DNA from 2 places in the Thioclava sp. DLFJ5-1 genome. Region 1 is predicted to be linked to the other one. Evidence: riboswitches for the same ligand, from Rfam matches in the RefSeq annotation. Region 1 holds a riboswitch; the other holds the start of a gene.
The links. Region 1 has a riboswitch for cobalamin ahead of BMI86_RS00575 (hypothetical protein). Riboswitches for the same ligand answer to the same signal wherever they lie in the genome.
Positions count from the first base shown of each region.

Region 2: it holds a riboswitch for cobalamin, as region 1 does, so the genes downstream of both, BMI86_RS07795 (TonB-dependent receptor) here and BMI86_RS00575 (hypothetical protein) in region 1, are expected to answer to the same signal.

Region 1 is NZ_MPZU01000001.1:108,045-118,254, reverse strand. It holds gene BMI86_RS00615 (ABC transporter permease) at 1-255, shown strand, start outside; gene BMI86_RS00610 (ABC transporter ATP-binding protein) at 252-1,187, shown strand; gene BMI86_RS00605 (ABC transporter permease) at 1,184-1,939, shown strand; gene nrdF (class 1b ribonucleoside-diphosphate reductase subunit beta) at 2,001-2,990, opposite strand; gene nrdE (class 1b ribonucleoside-diphosphate reductase subunit alpha) at 2,999-5,170, opposite strand; gene nrdI (class Ib ribonucleoside-diphosphate reductase assembly flavoprotein NrdI) at 5,140-5,562, opposite strand; gene nrdH (glutaredoxin-like protein NrdH) at 5,575-5,796, opposite strand; cobalamin riboswitch at 5,891-6,086, opposite strand; gene BMI86_RS00580 (homocysteine S-methyltransferase family protein) at 6,164-7,213, opposite strand; gene BMI86_RS00575 (hypothetical protein) at 7,344-7,649, opposite strand; cobalamin riboswitch at 7,774-7,977, opposite strand; gene ppsA (phosphoenolpyruvate synthase) at 8,106-10,210, shown strand, end outside.
Region 2 is NZ_MPZU01000002.1:92,418-102,627, reverse strand. It holds gene BMI86_RS07820 (FMN-binding glutamate synthase family protein) at 1-1,030, opposite strand, end outside; gene BMI86_RS07815 (cobalamin-binding protein) at 1,108-1,899, opposite strand; gene BMI86_RS07810 (ABC transporter ATP-binding protein) at 1,899-2,645, opposite strand; gene BMI86_RS07805 (iron ABC transporter permease) at 2,645-3,628, opposite strand; gene BMI86_RS07800 (ABC transporter substrate-binding protein) at 3,625-4,491, opposite strand; gene BMI86_RS07795 (TonB-dependent receptor) at 4,478-6,301, opposite strand; cobalamin riboswitch at 6,438-6,633, opposite strand; gene BMI86_RS07790 (DUF475 domain-containing protein) at 6,663-7,709, opposite strand; gene BMI86_RS07785 (DUF1499 domain-containing protein) at 7,823-8,248, opposite strand; gene speB (agmatinase) at 8,245-9,216, opposite strand; gene BMI86_RS07775 (SLAC1 anion channel family protein) at 9,403-10,210, opposite strand, start outside.

The DNA.
Region 1 (10,210 bases):
GAACTGCCGCTGGGCCTGCCGGTCGTGCTGGCCGGGCTGCGCATCGTGCTGGTTCAGAACATCGGACTGGCGGTGATCGCCGGGCTGATCGGCGGCGGCGGCTATGGCACATTCGTGTTCCAAGGTCTGAACCAGACGGCGGGCGACCTGATCTTGCTGGGCGCATTGCCCACCGTCGCACTGGCGCTGGTGTCGGCCATCGCGATGGACATCCTCGTCGAACTGACGACCCCCCGAACGGAGCGAGAAGAATGATCGAAATCGACGAGATCACGAAGCTCTATGAGGGCACCGCAGCGGTCGACCACGTGTCGATGACGGTCGAGACCGGGACGATCACGGTGATCGTGGGCACCTCCGGCTCGGGCAAGACGACGCTTCTGCGGATGATCAACCGGCTGATCGAACCGAGCTCGGGCGAGGTGCGGATCAATGGCGAGGCCACCGCCGCGCTGGCCAAGCACGAACTGCGCCGCCGTATCGGCTATGTCATTCAGGGCGACGGCCTGTTCCCGCATTACACGATCGCGGGGAATATCGGCGTGGTGCCGCGGCTTTTGGGGTGGTCCAAGGACAAGACGCGCGCACGTGTCGACGAGTTGCTGGACCTGTTCTCGATGGAGCCTGCGCAGTTTCGCGACCGCTACCCGGCGGAGCTGTCGGGCGGCCAGCAACAGCGCGTGGGCGTGGCGCGCGCTCTCGCCTCGCGGCCCGATCTGCTGCTGATGGACGAGCCCTTCGGCGCGCTCGACCCGATCATCCGGGCCCGGGCACAAGCCGATCTGCGCCATATCCAGCGTCAGTTGGGCTCGACCATCGTGCTCGTGACGCATGACATGGAAGAGGCGATCCATCTGGGCGACCGGGTGGCGGTGATGGATGGCGGCAAGCTGCTGCAACATGGCACGCCCGCCGAGATCATCGCCGCGCCCGCGACCGATTTCGTGGCGCAGATGGTGGGCGGCGTCGACCGTCCGCTGCGGCTGTTGTCGCTGATCCCGGTGTCGGAGGTGCTGGAAGACGGCACCGCCGAGGGCGAGCCGATTGCGCCCGACACGAGCCTGCGCGATGCGCTGTCGCTGTGTCTGTGGCGCGGCTGCGAGGCGCTGCCGGTGGCCGATGGGGACACACCGCTTGGCCGGGTGCCGCTGGCAACGATCCGCGCCCGCGCGGCGGAGCTGGCATGAGCCGTAGCGGCGCGATCCGGGCCGCCTGCGTGGCGCTCTTGCTGGCGCTGGTTCTGCGCCCGTATTGGTTCGCGCCAGTCTTCGCGCCTTTCGCCCCGGCGGGCGGCCCGGTGATCTACGAGCGCGCCTCGATCCTTTCGCTCTCGCTGAGCCATCTGGGGCTCGTGGCGCTGGCCTCCGGCCTGGCGACGCTCGTCGCGGTGGGCCTTGCCATCCTCGTGACCCGGCCTTCGGGCGCTGCCTTCCTGCCGCTGTCGCGCACGATCACCAATATCGGCCAGACCTTCCCGCCTGTCGCGGTGCTGGCGCTGGCGGTGCCTGCGCTCGGTTTCGGGGCGGGGCCAACGCTGGTGGCGCTGTTCCTCTACGGGTTGCTGCCGATCTTCGAGACGGCCATCGCGGGGCTCTCGACCCTGCCGCCCGCCACGATGGAGGCCGCCCGCGGCATCGGTCTGACCCGATGGCAACGTCTGATCCGGGTGGAACTGCCGCTGGCCCTGCCGGTGATCCTGACGGGCATACGGCTATCGGTGGTGATCGCCATCGGCACCGCCACTGTCGGCTCCACGGTGGCCGCGCGCACTTTGGGCGAGGTGATCATCGCGGGGCTTCTGACGAGCAACACCGCTTTCGTCCTTCAAGGCGGCGTGATCGTGGGGCTGTTCGCAGTGCTCGTCTACGACGCGCTGAGCCTGTTGGAGACCGCGCTGACGCGGCGCTTGGGCAGGCAGTCCGCCGGGGCCGATACCTGAAACCGGACAGGCTCGAGGAGCGACCCGCGCCTCGTCCGAGGCGCGGCCCGCTGGCAGGGCTTCAGAACGCCCAGTCTTCGTCCTCGGTCGCGACCGCCTTGCCGATCACATAGCTCGACCCCGAGCCCGAGAAGAAGTCGTGGTTCTCGTCCGATCCGGGCGAGAGCGCGGCGAGGATCGCCGGGTTCACGCGCGTCGCCTCGTCGGGGAACAGCGCCTCGTAGCCGAGGTTCTGCAGCGCCTTGTTGGCGTTGTAATGCAGGAAATGCTTCACATCCTCGGTCAGGCCCAGACCGTCATAGAGTTGCTCGGTGTAGCGGCCCTCGATGTCATAGAGGTCGAACATCAGCGAGAAGGCGAAATCCTTGATCTCGGTGCGCTCGGCCTCGGTCACATGCTCCAGCGCGCGCTGGAACTTGTAGCCGATGTAATAGCCGTGGATTGCCTCGTCGCGGATGATCAGGCGGATCAGGTCGGCGGTGTTGGTCAGGCGCGCGCGGCTCGACCAGTGCATCGGCAGGTAGAAGCCCGAATAGAACAGGAAGCTTTCCAGAAAGACGCTCGCCACCTTGCGCTTCAGCGGGCTGGCCGTCGCGTCGTATTCGTCGAGGATCAGCCGCGACTTCGCCTGCAGATGCGGGTTCTCCTGCGACCAGCGGAAAGCCTCGTCGACCTCGGCCGTGTTGCACAGCGTCGAGAAGACAGAGGAATAGCTGCGCGCGTGCACCGCCTCCATGAAGGCGATGTTCGACAGCACGGCTTCCTCATGGGGCGTCGCGGCATCGGCCATCAGCGCGGGCGCGCCGACCGTGTTCTGGATCGTGTCCAGAAGCGTCAGCCCGGTGAAGACCCGGATCGTGAGGGTCTGTTCGTCCTCGGTCAGTTGCGACCAGCTTTGAATGTCGTTTGACAGCGGCACCTTCTCGGGCAGCCAGAAATTCGAGGTTAGACGGTTCCAGACTTCGAGGTCCTTGTCGTCCTGAAGGCGGTTCCAGTTGACGGCACGGGGGACGGGGCGCGGAACGGGGCGGGGCGTGTGCAGATCTTTCATGGCGGGCCTCACAGGGAACAGGAAACGCAGCCCTGCACCTCGGTCCCCTCAAGGGCCGCTTGGCGCAGGCGGATGTAGTAGATGGTCTTGATGCCGCGCCGCCATGCATAGATCTGGGCGCGGTTGATGTCGCGGGTCGTGGCCTCGGCGGGGAAGAACAGCGTCAGCGACAGGCCCTGATCGACATGCTCGGTCGCCGCCGCATAGGTGTCGATGATCGCCTCGGGGCCGATCTGATAGGCGTCGCGGTAGAACTCCAGATTGTCGTTCGTCATGTAGGGCGCGGGGTAATAGACCCGGCCGATCTTGCCTTCCTTGCGGATCTCGATCTTCGCGGTGATCGGGTGGATCGAGGCGGTGGCGTTGTTGATATAGCTGATCGACCCGGTGGGTGGCACGGCTTGCAGATTGCGGTTCCACAGGCCGGTTTCCATCACCCGGTCGCGCAGGGCGGCCCAGTCGGCGCGCGAGGGCAGGGTGATCCCGAAGCGGTCGAACAGGGCCGTGACGGCCTCACTCTCAGGCAGCCAGTCGCGGGTCACGTATTTTTCGAAGAAGCTGCCATCGGCATAGGCAGAGGCCTCGAACCCCTTGAAACTGCGCCCGTGCTCGGCGGCCAGCCGGTTCGATTCCGCGAGCGCGTGATAGGCCACGGCGGCGAAATAGACGGAGGTGAACTCGATCCCCTCGGGGCTGCCATACTGGATGCGCTCGCGGGCGAGGAAGCCGTGCAGGTTCATCTGGCCCAACCCGATCGCGTGGCTTTCCTCATTGCCCTTGCGGATCGAGGGGACGGCGTTGATCGCGCTCATCTCCGACACCGCCGAGAGCGCCCGGATCGCGGCCCCGACGCTCGCGCCCAGATCGCCGCCATCCATCACCTTGGCGATGTTGAGCGAGCCCAGATTGCACGAGATATCCGTGCCCATCCGCGCATAGCCCAGATCCTCGTCGAATTCCGAGGGTTCGGCCACCTGCAGGATTTCGGAACACAGGTTCGACATGGTGATGCGCCCCGCGATCGGGTTGGCGCGGTTCACCGTGTCCTCGAACATGATGTAGGGATAGCCGCTTTCGAACTGGATTTCGGCCAGCGTCTGGAAGAAGGCGCGGGCGTTGATCTTGCGTTTGCGGATGCGCGCGTCGTCGACCATCTCGTGATATTTCTCGGTGACCGAAATCTCCGAGAAGGCGCAGCCATAGACCCGCTCCACGTCATGCGGCGAGAAGAGATACATCTCCTCGTTTTTCTTCGCGAGCTCGAAGGTGATGTCGGGGATGACCACGCCGAGGCTCAGCGTCTTGATGCGGATTTTCTCGTCGGCATTCTCGCGCTTTGTGTCGAGGAAGCGCAGGATGTCGGGGTGATGGGCGTGCAGATAGACTGCGCCCGCGCCCTGACGCGCGCCCAGCTGGTTGGCATAGCTGAAGCTGTCTTCGAGCAGCTTCATCACCGGGATCACGCCCGAGGACTGGTTCTCGATCCCTTTGATCGGCGCGCCGTATTCGCGGATATTGGTCAGCATCAGCGCCACGCCGCCGCCGCGTTTGGACAGTTGCAGCGCCGAGTTGATGCCGCGCCCGATGCTTTCCATGTTGTCTTCCAGCCGCAGCAGGAAACACGACACGAATTCGCCCCGCGCCTTTTTGCCCGCATTGAGGAAGGTGGGCGTCGCGGGCTGGAAACGGCCCGCCAGCATCTCTTCCATCAGCCGCATCGCCAGCGCCTCGTCGCCGCGCGCGAGCGTCAGCGCCACCATCACGACGCGGTCCTCGTAGCGTTCGAGATAGCGCTGCCCGTCGCGGGTCTTCAGCGTGTAGGAGGTGTAATATTTGAACGCGCCGAGGAAGGTCGGAAAGCGGAACTTGGCGGCAAACGCCGCGTCCCAGATCGCACGCTGGAAATTGCGCGAGTACTGATCGAGCACGGCGGCGTCGTAATAGCCTTCCTCCACCAGATAGCCGAGCTTTTCATCCAGCGAATGGAAGAACACCGTGTTCTGGTTCACATGGCGCAGGAAATATTGCCGCGCCGCCATCCTGTCGGCGTCGAAGCGGATATTGCCCTCCGCGTCATAGAGGTTGAGCATTGCGTTGAGCGCGTGGTGATCAAGCCCCGCGAATTCCGAGGCCGCGGCCCCGCTCGGTTTCACGTCGCTATCGAGCATTCCTGCCTCCAGAAGGTTTCGAGACCTGCGCGCACGCGGTCGATGTCACTGTCCGTGCCTGCCAGCTCGAACCGGTAAAGCACGGGGATATTGCATTTGCGCGCCAGCAGATCGCCCGCGCAGGCGAAGAGTGCGCCGAAATTGCGATTGCCGCTGGCGATGACGCCGCACAGGCCCGCGCGTCGGGCGGGATCGTTGAGAAAAGCGATGACCGGTTTCGCGACCGCACCTCGCCCCTTGCCGTCGGCATAGCTCGGGCAGATCAGGACATAGGGGCCGGGCGGGGTCGGCATCGGAGCCTCAGCCGAAACGGGCAGGCGCAGCGCGGGCAGGCCCAGCCGCTCCACGAAGCGCTGCGTGTTTCCCGACGCCGAGGAGTAATAGATCAGCCTTGCCTGTCCCATCGCGGCTAGGTCTCAGGCCAGCCGGTTGATCATGTCGGGGCGAAAGCCCGCCCAGTGATCCTCGTTCGCGATCACGACCGGGGCCTGACGGTAGCCGAGGTCCTGCACCATCTCCATCGCGGCGGCATCCTCGGTCAGGTCGATCACGTTGTAATCGATCCCCTTGGCATCGAGCGCACGGGTCGTGGCGGTGCATTGCACGCAGGCCGGTTTCGAATAGACGGTGATGGTCATTTTCCTGTCCCTTTGTTTGCTGTCGGCAGCGCGGGACAAGGCTCGTGGGCAGGGCGCAAAGCACACTGCCACGCGCCCGGGCCCTCCGCCGCGGTCGTCGTCTATCTGCTCTGGCAGGTCTCCTGGCTCGCGGCTCGAGCGCCTCTCGGTCCGTCTTCCCGGTGCATCGCACCAGTGACATTCGGACCTAAGGCTCGCCGCTTACAGTTGCGGGGGCAGCGCCGGAATCTCACCGGCTTCCCTCTTCGCCTGCGGAGTGACTCGCAGGAACCAAAGCAACATCATATTGGGTTAATGAGATGACGGCTGTCAATATATAGATTGCCCTGCCGCGCGAAATGCGCGCGCGACAGGGCGGTGTCAAGCCTCAGGCGCCGTCGCCAAGCGCCCGGATATGCGCCGGAAGGCGGGCGTTCTGGCCATACATGAAGTGGTTCTCCATGCGCTCCGAGAAGCGGCTGGCCTCGGTCTCGCGGCCCACGGCCTCGGCCATTTCGCGGATATGCATCGGGCTCGCCCCGCAGCACACGCCGAGGTAATTTACCCCGATCGCCTGCGCCTCGCGGGCGAAGGCGCCGATCTCGTAGCGGTTACACGCCAGCGGATCGAGCGCGGTCGGGAAGGTCCGGCCATGCGGCGAGGGGCAGGTGCAGCCGTTGTGGTCCGAGAGGTTGAAGAAGGTCGGCTCCTCCTTCGTGGTCCGGTAGGGCACGGGCAGGGCGCCGACATGGCAGCTCACCGCCGCGCGCACCTTGCGCAGCCACGGCATCATCGTCTGCGGCCCGCGGAAGCAGTTAAGCCCGACGACATCGGCGCCCGCCTGTTCGAGCTGCTGGCAGGTCTCGACGATGCCGACCCCGTCCATCATCTCATCGGCCGCCATCGGCGCCAGCGTCAGCACCACCGGCAGCCCCGACGCTTTCGCGGCCTCCAGCGCACATAGCGCCTCGCCCGCGTAGTAGAAGGTCTCGCCGATAATGATATCTGCGCCTTCCTCGACCGCCCATCCGATCATCTCGTCGAACATCGCGCGCACCTCGGCCTGCCGTGCCGGATCGGTCGGGTCCCAGATATTCGTGTTCGAGATATTGCCCGCCATCAGGTTGCCGGTCTTCGCATTGGCGACCTCGCGCGCGATCTTCAGCGCCGCGCGGTTGAGCGGCTCCAGCAGGTCTTCCTTGCCGATCACGCGCATCTTCTCGCGGTGGCCGTTATAGGTGAAGGCCTCGACGATATCGCTGCCGGCGCGCTGGAAATCGACATGCAGATTGCGCAGCGCCTGCGGGTATTCGAGCGCGACTTCGGGTACGAATTCCCCGGCGGTCAGATAGCCGCGCCGTTCCAGTTCGAACAGAAAGCCCTCGGCGCAGATCACCGGGCGCGCGTCGAGCAGACGGGTCAGTTTGTTGTCATTCATGGAGAGATCCTCTCAGTTCATCCATGACCATCGTTTGGAAAAGCCGAGCCTCACAGGAAACGGAGTGCCGTTTCCTGCTGCAATGGTCCTCGGCCGGGCCGCTGAATGCGACCGCAAGACGAGAAATGGGTCAGAGGCCCCGTCGGGCGCGAGCACCGCCCCGCCGCACCGGTGGAGGCATCTCGATCTGCAAGGCGAAAGGCTGCGGGGTCAGCGACTCCAGCAGGAGCTCGCAGAACACCTCCACCGCGGGCGAGATCAGGGAGTGCGGATAGGCCTGCATATGAGCGACGATCGCCGCCTTCGCATAGGGCATGTCGCCCGGCAGCGTACCGAGCCATTCCATGTAGCCGAGCGTCCCCAGCTCACGCGCACGCAGCGGCGAGATCGGTCCTATATCGAGTTGTAGCAGTGAAAGCGTTCGTTCCAAAAGCATCGCGCCCTCCGCGCAAAAGGGCGGGATTGGTCGCGGCACGGCGATATGCGAGGTCCGATCTGGTCCATCTCTCGTCTCTCCGTCCCAGGGCACCCCGCCCGGGTTTAAGGTGACCGAGATGCGCTAGGCGCGCATCCGAGATGGCAGGTCTCCTGACTCGCGGGTCGTAGCTTCACCGGACCTTCCCAACCTTTGCAGGTCAGTGGCGTTTCCGGTGGCGCTCGCCGCTTACAGTTGCGGGGGCAGTCACGGAGTTGGGCATCGCCCGCACCGTGTTCCCTTTTCAGCCGACCCTTTGGGGCCGGACACCATCCCGGATTTGATCGCAGGAAAATCTGGCGCTGTCCAGAACGGATTGGGGGATGTGGGACAAGCGGGCCCGCGTTGACAAAGATCAAGGTCAAAATGCGCCTCTGCGATAAAGTGCCCGCAGGTGCAAACAGGGGAGGCGAGCTCATGGCCACGAAGAAAGAAGTCATTCCTTTCGATAGCTTGCGTCGCGAGGATGTCGCGCTTGTGGGCGGCAAGAACTCTTCGCTTGGAGAGATGGTGCAGGAGCTTGGCGCCAAGGGCATTCAGGTCCCGCCGGGCTTCGCCACTACCTCCGACGCCTATCGGATGTTTCTCGAGGAAAACAATCTGACCGAGGCCATCGCGGGCTATCTCGCCGATTACGATGCCGACAAGATCAGCCTTCACGTCGCGGGTCAGAGCATTCGCGACACGATCGTGGCCGGGGACTGGCCCGCCTCGACCGAAGCCGCGATCCGGGAGGCGTATCGCGATCTGTCGAAGCGGGCAGGGGTGCCCGAGGTCTCCGTCGCTGTTCGCTCGAGCGCCACGGCAGAAGACCTTCCCGATGCCAGCTTTGCCGGTCAGCAGGAGACCTATCTCAACGTCTCGGGCGAGGAGGAGCTTCTGACCGCCTGCCGAAAGTGCTACGCTTCGCTCTTCACCGACCGCGCGATCACCTACCGCAAGCTCAGAGGGTTCAATCACCTCGATGTCGCGCTTTCCGTGGGCGTTCAGCAGATGGTGCGCTCCGATATCGGCGGGTCTGGCGTGATGTTCTCGATCGACACCGAAACCGGCTTCGACAAGGTCGTGCTGATCAGCGCGGCCTGGGGCTTGGGCGAGAATGTCGTGCAAGGCGCGGTCACGCCGGACGAGTTTCAGGTCTACAAACCTTTCCTCGGCAAGGCGGGCGTCAAACCGATCATCGAGAAGAAGCTCGGGGCGAAAGAGATCAAGATGATCTATGCCGGGCCGGACGCCCCGAACCCGGTGCGCAACGTGCCGACATCGAAAGCCGAACGCGGGAAGTTCGTCCTGTCGGATGACGAGGTACTGGACCTCGCGCAGCAAGCGGCGACCATCGAAGCGCATTACGGCCAACCGATGGATATGGAATGGGCGAAAGACGGCGTCACGGGGAAGCTGTTCATCGTGCAGGCGCGCCCCGAGACGGTGCAGTCGCGGGTCTCTGCAGGGTCGCTCAGGCGCTATACCATCGGCGCGCACGGTCCGGTCGTCGTCAGCGGTCTGTCGGTCGGCGAACAGGTCGCGACCGGGCGTGTCTGCCTGATCGAAGACGTCAAGGATATCGACGATTTCGTTGACGGCTCGGTCCTCGTCACCTCGACGACGGACCCCGATTGGGTGCCCGTGATGAAACGGGCCTCTGCCATCATCACCGATCACGGCGGCAGAACCAGCCACGCCGCCATCGTCAGCCGCGAATTGGGCGTTCCCGCCATCGTCGGCTGTGGCGACGCGACCCATGTGCTGCACGACGAGCAAGAGGTGACTGTCTGCTGCGCCGAAGGCGACGAGGGCCGGGTCTATGACGGCTTTGCCGAGTTCTCGGTCGAAGATCTGAACCTCGACGCGGTGCCGGAGACCAAGACCAAGGTCATGCTCAACCTCGCCAACCCGGCCATTGCGGCGCGCTGGTGGCGGCTGCCGATCGACGGTGTCGGTCTGGCGCGGATGGAATTCGTGATCTCGAACACGATCCGGGTCCATCCGATGGCGCTGCTGCATTTCTCCGACATCCGGGAGACGGAGGTGCGGGAGGAAATCGAAACGCTCACAAGGGGATACGAGGACAAGGCCGAGTATTTCGTCGATCAACTGGCGCTTGGCCTGTCCCGGATCGCCGCCGTGGCCTATCCGAACCCGATGATCCTGCGGCTGAGCGATTTCAAGACGAACGAATATGCCGACCTACTTGGCGGGCGGCAATTCGAGCCGGTGGAATCCAACCCGATGATCGGCTGGCGCGGCGCCTCGCGCTATTACGATCCCGCCTATGTCGAGGGGTTCCGGCTCGAATGCCGGGCGATCCGGCGGCTGCGCGAAGAGGCAGGCTTCGACAATGTGCTGGTGATGGTTCCGTTCTGCCGCACGCCCGAGGAAGCCGACCGCGTGCTGGCGGTGATGGCCGAGGAAGGGCTGGTGCGCGGATCGAACGGGTTGCAGATCTACGTGATGTGCGAAGTGCCCTCGAACGTCATCCTCGCCGAGGAATTCGCCAAGCGGTTCGACGGTTTCTCCATCGG
Region 2 (10,210 bases), on a different contig from region 1:
CGCCCTCCTTGCCATCGACCACGATGAAATCGGGGGTGATGCCGGTCTCCAGCATCGCCTTGACGATGCACATGAATTCGCGGCGGTGACCGACGCAGAGCTTGAAGCCAACCGGCTTGCCGCCCGACAGCTCGCGCAGCTGGCCGATGAATTCCATCATCTCCAGCGGGGTCGAGAAGGCCGAGTGCGAGGCGGGCGAGATGCAGTCGCGATCCATCGGGATGTCGCGCGCCTCGGCGATCTCGGGGGTGATCTTGGCCGCAGGCAGCATGCCGCCATGGCCTGGCTTCGCGCCCTGGCTCAGCTTCAGCTCGATCATCTTGACCTGAGGGTCTTGCGCGCGCTTGGCGAATTTCTCGGGGTTGAAGCTGCCATCGTGGTTGCGGCAGCCGAAATAGCCCGAGCCGACCTCGTAGATCAGATCGCCGCCCTCACGGTGATAGCGCGAAATCCCGCCCTCGCCCGTGTCATGCGCGAAGCCGCCCATCTTCGCGCCCTTGTTGAGCGCCATGATCGCATTGGCCGACAGCGCCCCGAAGGACATGGCCGAGATATTGTAGATCGACGCCTTGTAGGGCTGCTTGCACGCCTCGCCGCCGATCTCGACGCGGAAATCGCTATCCTCGATATGGCGCGGCTTCACCGAATGGGTGATCCACTGATAGCCCGATTCCGAGACGCGGATACGGGTGCCGAAGGGTTTGGCATCCTCGATATCCTTGGCGCGCTGATAGACGATCGTGCGGGTCGCGCGGGAGAACGGAATGTCTTCGTCGTCCCCCTCGATCAGGTATTGGCGGATCTCGGGGCGGATTTCCTCGAAGAAGAAGCGCAGATGGCCGAGGATCGGATAGTTCCGGGTGATCGCGTGTTTGGTCTGGATCAGATCGTGGATCCCGACCAGCGTCAGGAAACCGAAGAGGATCGCGATGACCAGAAACCAATCGGTAAGGATCAAACCGGAAACTGCTGCGAGCGTCAGCAGAGCTGACAAGACGAGTGGTGAAAACCGTACAAAACGCGTGAACATGCCCCCTCCCGCGGGGTAAGTAGCCTCTGTTCCTGCGCGGACACTCTAGCGCGCGAGGGCTCTATGTCTAAGAACTATTACGCCCGCAACCCCGGATCGGACCAGATCGCGGCCTCCAGCGCGTCGAGCCCGTCGGTTAGCGCTGCAGGCCCGGGCTGCAGGATCAGGGTGGATTTGACCTCGTGCAGCCGGTTTCGCGCAACAGCCGGAACGTCCTGCCAGCCTCGCCTTGCGGAAACTTTCTCGGGGCGGAATTTCTTGCCGCACCACGACCCCACGATGACCTCGGGCGCGGCGGCGATCACTTGTTCGGGAGTGACGATGCGATCCTTGGCTTTGCCCTCTCTCGCCAGATCGGCGAAGACGTCGCGCCCGCCCGCGATCTCGATCAGCTCCGACACCCAGCCCACGGCGGAGATCAGCGGCTCATCCCATTCCTCGAACCAGACGCGCGGACGGTTGGGGCGCGGCTTGGCGGCGATCTCCGCCAGACGCGCCTCGTAACCCGCAGCAAGCAACTCCGCACGCTCGGTGCAGCCCACCAGCGCGCCCACCGTGCAGATCATGTCGAGGATGCCCGCGACCGAGCGTTGGTTGAACGCGTGCACGGCGACGCCCTCGCGCACCAGCCCCGCGACGATATCGGCCTGAAGGTCCGAGAAGGTCAGGACGAGGTCCGGCTCCAGCGAGAGGATCTTCGGCAGATCGGCGGAGATGAAGGCCGAGACGCGCGGCTTTTCCTGACGCACCCGTTTGGGTCGCACCGCGTAGCCAGAGACGCCGACGATGCGCGCGTCCTCACCCAGAAGGTAAAGTGTCTCGACCGTCTCCTCGGTCAGGCAGACGATGCGCTCGGCCGGAAATGCCATCAGACCCCCAATGTGGAAAGCGGTTGAAAAACGGGGCCTTCCGGCGTGTTCTTGAAGTGCGCGCGGATGTGGAAGACCTCGGCCAGAAGCGTCGCGGTCAGCACCTCGCCGGGCGCACCGTCCGCGACCAGCCGCCCGCGATCCATCACCCAAAGTCGGGTGCAATGGCGCGCCGCCAGCCCGAGATCATGCAGCGAAGTGACCACTGCGCCGCCCGCCTGCGCATGGGAGGTGAAGACCTGCATCGTCGCGATCTGCGCCGCCGGATCGAGGCCTGCGATAGGCTCGTCGGCGAGGATCAGCGGGCTTTCCTGCGCGAGCGCCCGCGCGATCAGCACCCGCGCCTGCTCGCCGCCCGAGAGCTGCGTGGCGGCACGGTCGCGGTAGTTGTCGAGCCCCATCCGGCGCAGCGCTTCCTCCACTGCAGCCGCCCCGCGCGTCGCCTGATCGCGGCCATGCGGCAGCCGCCCCAGCGCGACGAGATCGGCGACCGACAGCCCCCAGGCAATCTCGCGCGCCTGCGGCAGCCACGCCGCCGCCCGCGCCCGCGCCATCGGGTCGAGCGCGGAAAGCGAACTGTTCCCGCGATGCGCCAGCAGCCCCATGGCCCCGCGCAGCAGCGAGGTCTTGCCCGCACCATTGGGCCCGATCAGCCCGATCACCTCGCCCGGCCCGACCTGCGCCGAGACGCGATCGACCACCGGACATTCGCCGCGTAGAACGGTGAGGTTTTCCAACTCCAGCATCAGCCCTCGCGCCCCATTTTGCGTATCATCGACAGGAAGAACGGCGCCCCGACCAGCGCGGTCAGCACACCCAGCTTCAGGTCGCGCTCGGGCGCGATCACCCGCGTCGCGATATCGGCCAGCGTCAGCATCGCCGCCCCGCCAAGCGCGGAAGCCGGCAGCAGCCGCGAGGGCCGCGCGCCCACGGATTTGCGCAACAGATGCGGCACGACGAGACCGACGAAGCCGATCGCCCCCGCGACAGCCGTGGCCGCACCGACCATCAGCGCCGTGCCGTAGACGATCTGAAGCCTGAGCTTTTTCAAAGAGATGCCCATCGAAGCTGCAGCATCTTCCCCAAGGCTCAGCGCATCGAGCCCCGCGCCCGCGCGCAGCAGGATCAGCGCGCCGACGATCAGGAACGGCAGCGCCAGCGCCACATGGGTCATCGAGCGATCGGCGAGCGAGCCCATCATCCAGAACACGATCTCGGCCGCGGCATAGGGCGACGGCGCGAGGTTCAGCACCAGCGCGGTCGCCGCCGCCGCCAGCGCCGAGACCGCGATCCCCGCAAGGATCAGCACGAGCGCCCGACCCTCGCGCCCCGCAAGGATCAGGATCAGTGCGACGGCCACACCCGCGCCCGCCAGCGCCGCCAGCGGCAGAGCCAGAGCGAAGAGCGCGTAGAGCCCGGTCTGGATCGCAATCACAGCGCCGAGCGCCGCCCCCGCAGAGGTGCCGATCAGCCCCGGTTCGGCCAGCGGGTTACGCAGGAAGCCTTGCATCGCGGCGCCCGACAGCCCCAGTGCGGCGCCGACACCGATCCCGAGGATCGCGCGCGGCAAGCGCAACTCGCGCATCACAAGGCCCGCCGCGCCATCGCCCGAGATCAGCGCAGAGAGGCCGTGAAGCGGAGAAATCCCCGACGGCCCGATCAGCAGCGAGGCTGCGAAAAGCACCGCACAGAGGACGGAGAGAAGCATGAGGATCGTGCGATAACTCATTGCGTCAACTTCTCTTTCTCGATTTCACGCCCGAGCTTTGTCAGCGTCTCCACCGCATTCAGCATCGCGGGCGCGCCACAGGTCCAGCTTGCATCGCGCAGCCCCCGCACGACCGGCAGATCGCGCAGCACCGGGTGAGCCAGCACCTCTTGCGCGCGGCTCGTGCCGGTGCCGCCTTGCGAGCCGCCGACGACCACCAGATCGGGGCGATCCATCACCAGATCTTCCAGCGGCAACCGCCCGCCCCAGTCGAGCCCCGGCCCGCTGACGACATTCTGAAACCCTGCCATTTCAAGGATTTGCCCTTCAAGGGTCCGCGGCCCGTAGCCATAGCCTGAGGGCCCGATGATCGCAGCTTTCAGCCCCGGCGCCGGCGTCTTGATCGCCGCCAGCCGCGCATCGAAATCCGCCAGCATCTTCGCCGCGCGATCGGGATGGCCGAGCAGCTTGCCCATCGTCTCGATCCGGCCCCGAATTTCGGGCAGCGAGGTGCCGGGCGGCAGTTGCTCGACCCGGATCCCGAGCGTGCGCAACATGCGGATCGTGTCCGGGTTCGACCATGTATCGGCCAGAACGAGATCGGGATGGAGAATAGAAATTTCTTCGGCACGCCCGTAGTTTACGGGCAGCTCTTCAGCCTGCTTCCAATGCACCGACATCGACGGATCGGTCGCGAAATGGCTGACCGAGACGACCTGTGACGGATCGGCCAGCGCCAGCGCCAGCTGATCCGTGCAGAGGTTCATGGACACGACACGCTGCGGCGCTTCGTCCACAGGTTCCTGCGCCCATGCGGAGGAGGTCGCCGCCAAGGCGGCGAAAAGGGCGGCGAAAACCGCCCCTTTCAGATCAGAACCGCGCACGCAGCCCCACATAGGCGGCGCGACCCGAGGTGCCGTAGCCCGGCCAGAGCTGGTAATCGGTGTCGGTCAGGTTCTCGATCCGCAGATAGGCCTCTTTGTCATTGCCCAGATCGTAGGTCATCTGCGCGTTCAGCAGGCCGTAATCGGGCTGGCTCTGACGATCGGTGACCACGCGCATATCGGCGGCGAGCGTGAGCTTGTCAGTCACCTGCGCGTCGATCCCGGCGGTCAGCGTGTGGCGCCCGAAGGCCGAGTTCCACGTCGAGCCGGCAGAGAGCCCGTCGGGGTTCTTCGAATCCAGATAGGTATAGCCGAGGCTGTAATTGACCGTGCTGGAGATCGGCCCTTTCAGACCCAGCTCCAGACCCTGCCGCTTGGCGGTGCCCGAGGTCTGGTAGTAGCTGTAGGTCGTGTTGCTGTAGTCGATCAGGTCGTCCACCTCGATATGGAACAGCGTCGCGGTCAGCTTATGCGCACCGAAATCGCGCTCGACGCCCAGATCGTAGCTCAGCGATTTCTCGGGCTTGAGATCGGGATTGCCCGCATAGCCGTCATAGAGCTCGTAGCCAGACGGCGCGCGGAACCCGTTGCCCACCGATGCGCGGAAGAGGGTCGCGGCATCGGCCTGCCAGGTAACGCCCAGACGGCCCGTGGTGTTGCCGCCGAAATCCGAGTGATCGTCATGGCGCGCCGAGGCGGTCACGTTCACCCCGTCCATCGGCGAGAAGGCATATTCACCGAAGACGCCCGTATCGGCGGTCAGAACATCGCCCGTGACATAGGTGCCGGTATAGGTTTCCAGCGTGCGATCCGCGCCGAAGGTCACGCGGCCCGGCCCGAGATCGGTCGAGGCTTTCCAGTCGAGTTTGCGGCGCTTGCCCTCGTAGCCATAGTCATAGACCGGATACCAGCGCGAGGTCGTGTAATAGGTCAGACCAAGTTCGTGATCGAGCGGACCGGTCGTGAATTTGGCGAAAAGACGCCCGCCCCGCTCCTTGTGGATGGTGTATTCGTTGCTGTCCGTGGGCGGCGAGCTGAAGCCGTTATCGAACTCGCCCCGGTCGTTCTGCGCAAAGCCGTTGAAGCCGATCAGCAGATTGTCGGAGATGCGCTTCTGCGCGCGCAGGCTGACGCGATCGGCGCGATAGCCGTCTTTCTCGGTATTGCCGTTCTTCTTGTCGGCCGCCGAGAAGCCTGCGGTGTAGACTTTCGACAGCTGGATCGCGAGCTCGTCGTCCCCCTTCTTCCAGCCGAAGTTATATGCGGCATTCGCGGTGTGGTAGGAGCCGAGCTCAAACTTGACGCTCTGGCTCACGCCATCCTCGGTCGGGCGCGGCGTGTCGAGGTTGATCACACCGGCAACCGCCTGCCCGCCATAGACCGCCGATTGCGAGCCGCGCATGATCTCGACCCGGTCATAATTGAACGTGTTGAACCGACCCAGATCGGGCAGCACCTGCGGCGCGGAGGGATCGGAGACGTCGATCCCGTCCACCATAACCTTCACGTAGTTCTGCGACACGCCGCGAATGGTGAAGCCGGTCTGCGCGCCCATCGGCCCGCGCGACAGGATGCCGACGCCCGGCGATTGCGCGATCAGATTGGCAAGGCGCGTCTGGCCCGAACGCTCCAGCTCGGTGCGCGACAGCACGGTGACTGCCTGCGCAGTCTTGTCCGACGATTGCGGCTCGAGCGCGCCGTGATAGATCACGATCTCATCGAGTTGGTAAGGTTGGCTGTCTTGCGCGAGCGCGGGGGCTGCCAGCGCGGTGGTGAGCATCAGGCCCACGGTCAAACGGGTGCGGATCATATCCAATTCCCTCGTATCGCGACTCTGTGGTCGCGTGAACTTCGTATCGTAAGTCTTTGGAAATTTGGAATTTCCGCCGACGGTGAGAATGTCACCACTGACGGAAGACCGCCTCCGCTGCGCGCCCCGCACAGGCAGAAAGGATGAGCGCCTCGGCAGGTCTCCTGGCTCGCGGGTCTTGGTTTCGGCTGGCCTTCCCGGGTCGCCCCAGTGGCTCAGTCAGCCGTCACTCGCCGCTCACAGTTGCGGGGGCAGCCCCGGAATGAATGCACGCATCGCACCGGGTTCCCTTTTCATCCGCCCAAGGCGGAACCGAAGTGCCCCTGCTGTGCCGCGCGCGCCGCAGTCTGTCAAGAAAATTTCAACTTTCGACGGCGGCTCTGCTGCGCCGGTTGAACCGGATCGAGGATAGCAGCGCCAGCCCGATCAGCCCCGCCCCGATCAGCCCGGTAATCACCTCGGGCACCTCCACCAGCGTCTGCGCGAACATGACGACCGAGAGGATCAGGATCGACCAGAAGGCGCCATTCTCGAGATAGCGGAATTCGCTCAGCGTGTTGCGCTCCACCAGCATCAGGGTCATCGAGCGCACATACATTGCGCCGATACCGAGACCGATGGCGATCAGGAACAGGTTCTGGGTCAGCGCGAAGGCCCCGATCACCCCGTCGAAGCTGAAGGACGCGTCGAGTACTTCGAGATAGAGGAACGCGCCCAGACCCGCCTTGGCCGTCTCGGCAGCGAGATTCGTCCGGTCGAGCACGTGGCTGAGCACTTCGACACCCAGGAAGGTCGCAAGCCCGCAGATCGATGCGAACATGAACTCGTCCTCACGCCCTTCGGGCAGGATCCAGGTGAAGGCCAGAATGACGAGCAGCACGAGGCCGATCTCGAGCCCGCGGATCGAGGCGAGCGCGCGCAACCGGCGCTCCAACGCTCGGATCCAGTCAACCTCTTTGCCCTCGTCGATGAAATAGGTAAGCGCGACCATCATCAGGAAGGCCCCGCCGAAGCCCGCAATCGACAGATGCGCGTCCTCGATGATCTCGGCATATTCCGCCGGGTGTTTCGCGGCCAGTTGCACCGCCTCCCATGGTCCGATCCCGGCGGCGATCACGACGATCAGCAGCGGGAACAGGATACGCATCCCGAAGACCGCGATCAGGATGCCCCAAGTCAGGAAGCGACGCTGCCATTTCGGCGTCATCTGGTGCAGCTTGTTGGCGTTGACGATGGCGTTGTCGAAGCTCAGCGAGATTTCCAGTACGGCAAGCACCGCCGTGATCATCAGGAAAGAGACCGCGCCGCCCAGCCCGCCGGTCTGGGCAAATCCCAGCGCGAACGACCCGACCAGCCCCGCAACGGTGACGGCGATGGCCCAGGAGAAATAACGGTACATGGTGGTCATGCTGGCTCCGGCTGCATGGAGCCTCACTTAGGCTCCGCCCCCTCTCTTCGCAAGGGAGCGCGCCGTCAGAGTTGATCGCTGTGGCCCGGCAAGCGCGCCTCGGATCAGCCCCCCTACAGCCCCGCCTCGTCGAGCCAGCCCATGATCCGGGCCTTGTTCACGCCGAGATCGGATCTGCCGTAGACGAGATGGCCGCGGATTTGCAGCGTGTTGCCCTCGACCCAAAGCGTGGTGACGTCGGGAAAGCCGAAGAAGGCGGAGCGGGTGACATAGGCCACATGCCCCTCATCGACGCTGCCCGCCACCTGTTTCGTGCGCGCGGTGGCCCGGATGATCTTGTCGAGTGCGGCCATCTGCACCAGCGGATCGGAGACCTCGCGGGCCGCCTGAAACCCGCCCGTCTCGGGGTGATCGCCGGGCGCTTTCGCCAAGCCCTCGACCTTGTAGCGCGCAGGGTCGATCGGGGCGAAGCGCACCCAGCCATCGGCTACGGCAACCGCAGCCAACCCGAGCGCGAGGATCGTCACGGCCCGATTCATGCCGCGCCCTCCCGCAGCCCCCAACCGGCCAGCGCGATCAGCTCGGTCGCGACATGGGCGCCCGCGATGGCCGTCACGCCGGTCGGATCGTAGGGCGGAGAGACCTCGACCACATCGCCACCGATCAGGTTGATCCCTTTCAGCCCGCGCAACAGCTCTGCCGCCTGCCAGCTGGCCAGACCGCCCCAGACCGGCGTGCCGGTGCCGGGCGCGAAGGCCGGGTCGAGCCCGTCGATGTCGAAGGTGATGTAACAGGGCTTGTCGCCCACGACCGCGCGGATGCGTTCCAGCGTGGCCTCGACGCCCTCGCGATGCACCGAAGGCGCATCCACGATCGTCACGCCCAGCGTATCGGGATTGTCGGTGCGGATACCGACCGAGACGGTATTCTCGGCTCTCACGACGCCCGACTTGATCGCCTTGTAGAGGAACGTGCCGTGGTCGATCCGGTCCATGTCGTCATCGGCCCATGTGTCGGAATGCGCGTCGAACTGGATTAATGCGATCTCGCCATGCCGGGCAGCGGCCGCGCGCAGGATAGGCAGGGTGATGAAGTGATCGCCGCCCAGCGTGATCGGCACGACGCCCGCCCCGAAGATCGCGCTCAGATGCGCCTCGATCCTGCCCGGCACTTCCGGCACATTGGCATAGTCGAAGGGCATGTCGCCGTAATCGACGATGGCGAGTTCAGAGAACGGGTCATAGCCCCAGCCATAGGGGGCGTCGAACGCCTGCAGCGTCGAGGCTTCGCGGATCGCACGCGGCCCGAAGCGCGTGCCGGGGCGGTTCGTCACCGCCTGATCGAAGGGGATGCCGGTCACGGCGATCTGCGCGCCCGCGAGGTCCTTCGTATAGCGCCGCCGCAGGAAGCTGGTGGCCCCGCCGAAGGTATTCTCGAAGCTCAGGCCACGTGCCTCTGCCCGCGTAAAAGCCTGATCCACTTGGGTTTTCGCATCTTCCAGAGCCATGATCGCCCCTCCTTTTCGCCCGCGAAATCTGCGCCAGCCCTCGCGAGAGGTCAAGCTGCCGTGCGAGGGGATGAGGGGCGCGTCCGACTTCCAGCGCTTGGGCATAGCTCCGCCCGGGGCGACGAGCCCCGAGTAGCGCCGCCCTCATGCAAAGACAAACGATCATCCCCTCGGGGAGGCGCGCCCTCACTCCGGCTGGCAGATCTCTCCGCGCAGGATCGCAAGCCCCGTGCGCCAGACCAGCCCCACGATCACCACGGCGAGGATCGCGAGGAACGCCACCGCCATGCGCAGATGCGGCTCGGAATGGGCGTATTCGGCATGCAGGAATGTCGCGATGGTCAGCGCCGCGATGGGGAAGCTCAGCGCCCAGAAGCTCATCGCGAAGGGCAGCCGCAGGATGCGCGGCAACTGCACCGCGACGAGCGCCGCAAAGACATAGGCCAGCGACAGAAGGATATGCGCGAAGGGATCGACGCCGTGTCCGACCGTTGCCCCGGGCACGATCTGCTCGCCGGTCAGACGCAGCCACGCGATGAAGGCCACCGCGGGCGGCGCGATCAGGATCACCAGCGTCGGCTGCAGCTTGCTCGGCAGGGGGTCGTGGAAGATCAGACGGTTGAACACCAGCGTCAGCAGCACGAGCCAGAAGAGCATTCCCGCCGAGAAGAACAGCCAGCTGATCTCGATAAAGCCGAGCTGCGCGCCCGCCACCGGCACGATCACATTGCCCACCGCCGGGATGAACCATGCCGGGTTCAGCTGCCCGTGCTTGAAACTGCGCGTCCCGATCCAGTTGGTCACGACCGCGAGCGTCATGATCCCCTGCAGAGTCGTACCCGCCAGCCACAGCAGGAGCGCAAGCGAGGTCGAGACCGTCAGCGCCCCGGTCGCCAGCAGCAACAGCGAGATCGCGACGGTCGGGAAGAAGGCGAGCCGGATCGGGTGATGCCATTCCGCGCTCACAGCTTGCGGGTGCCGCATGGCCTTGGCG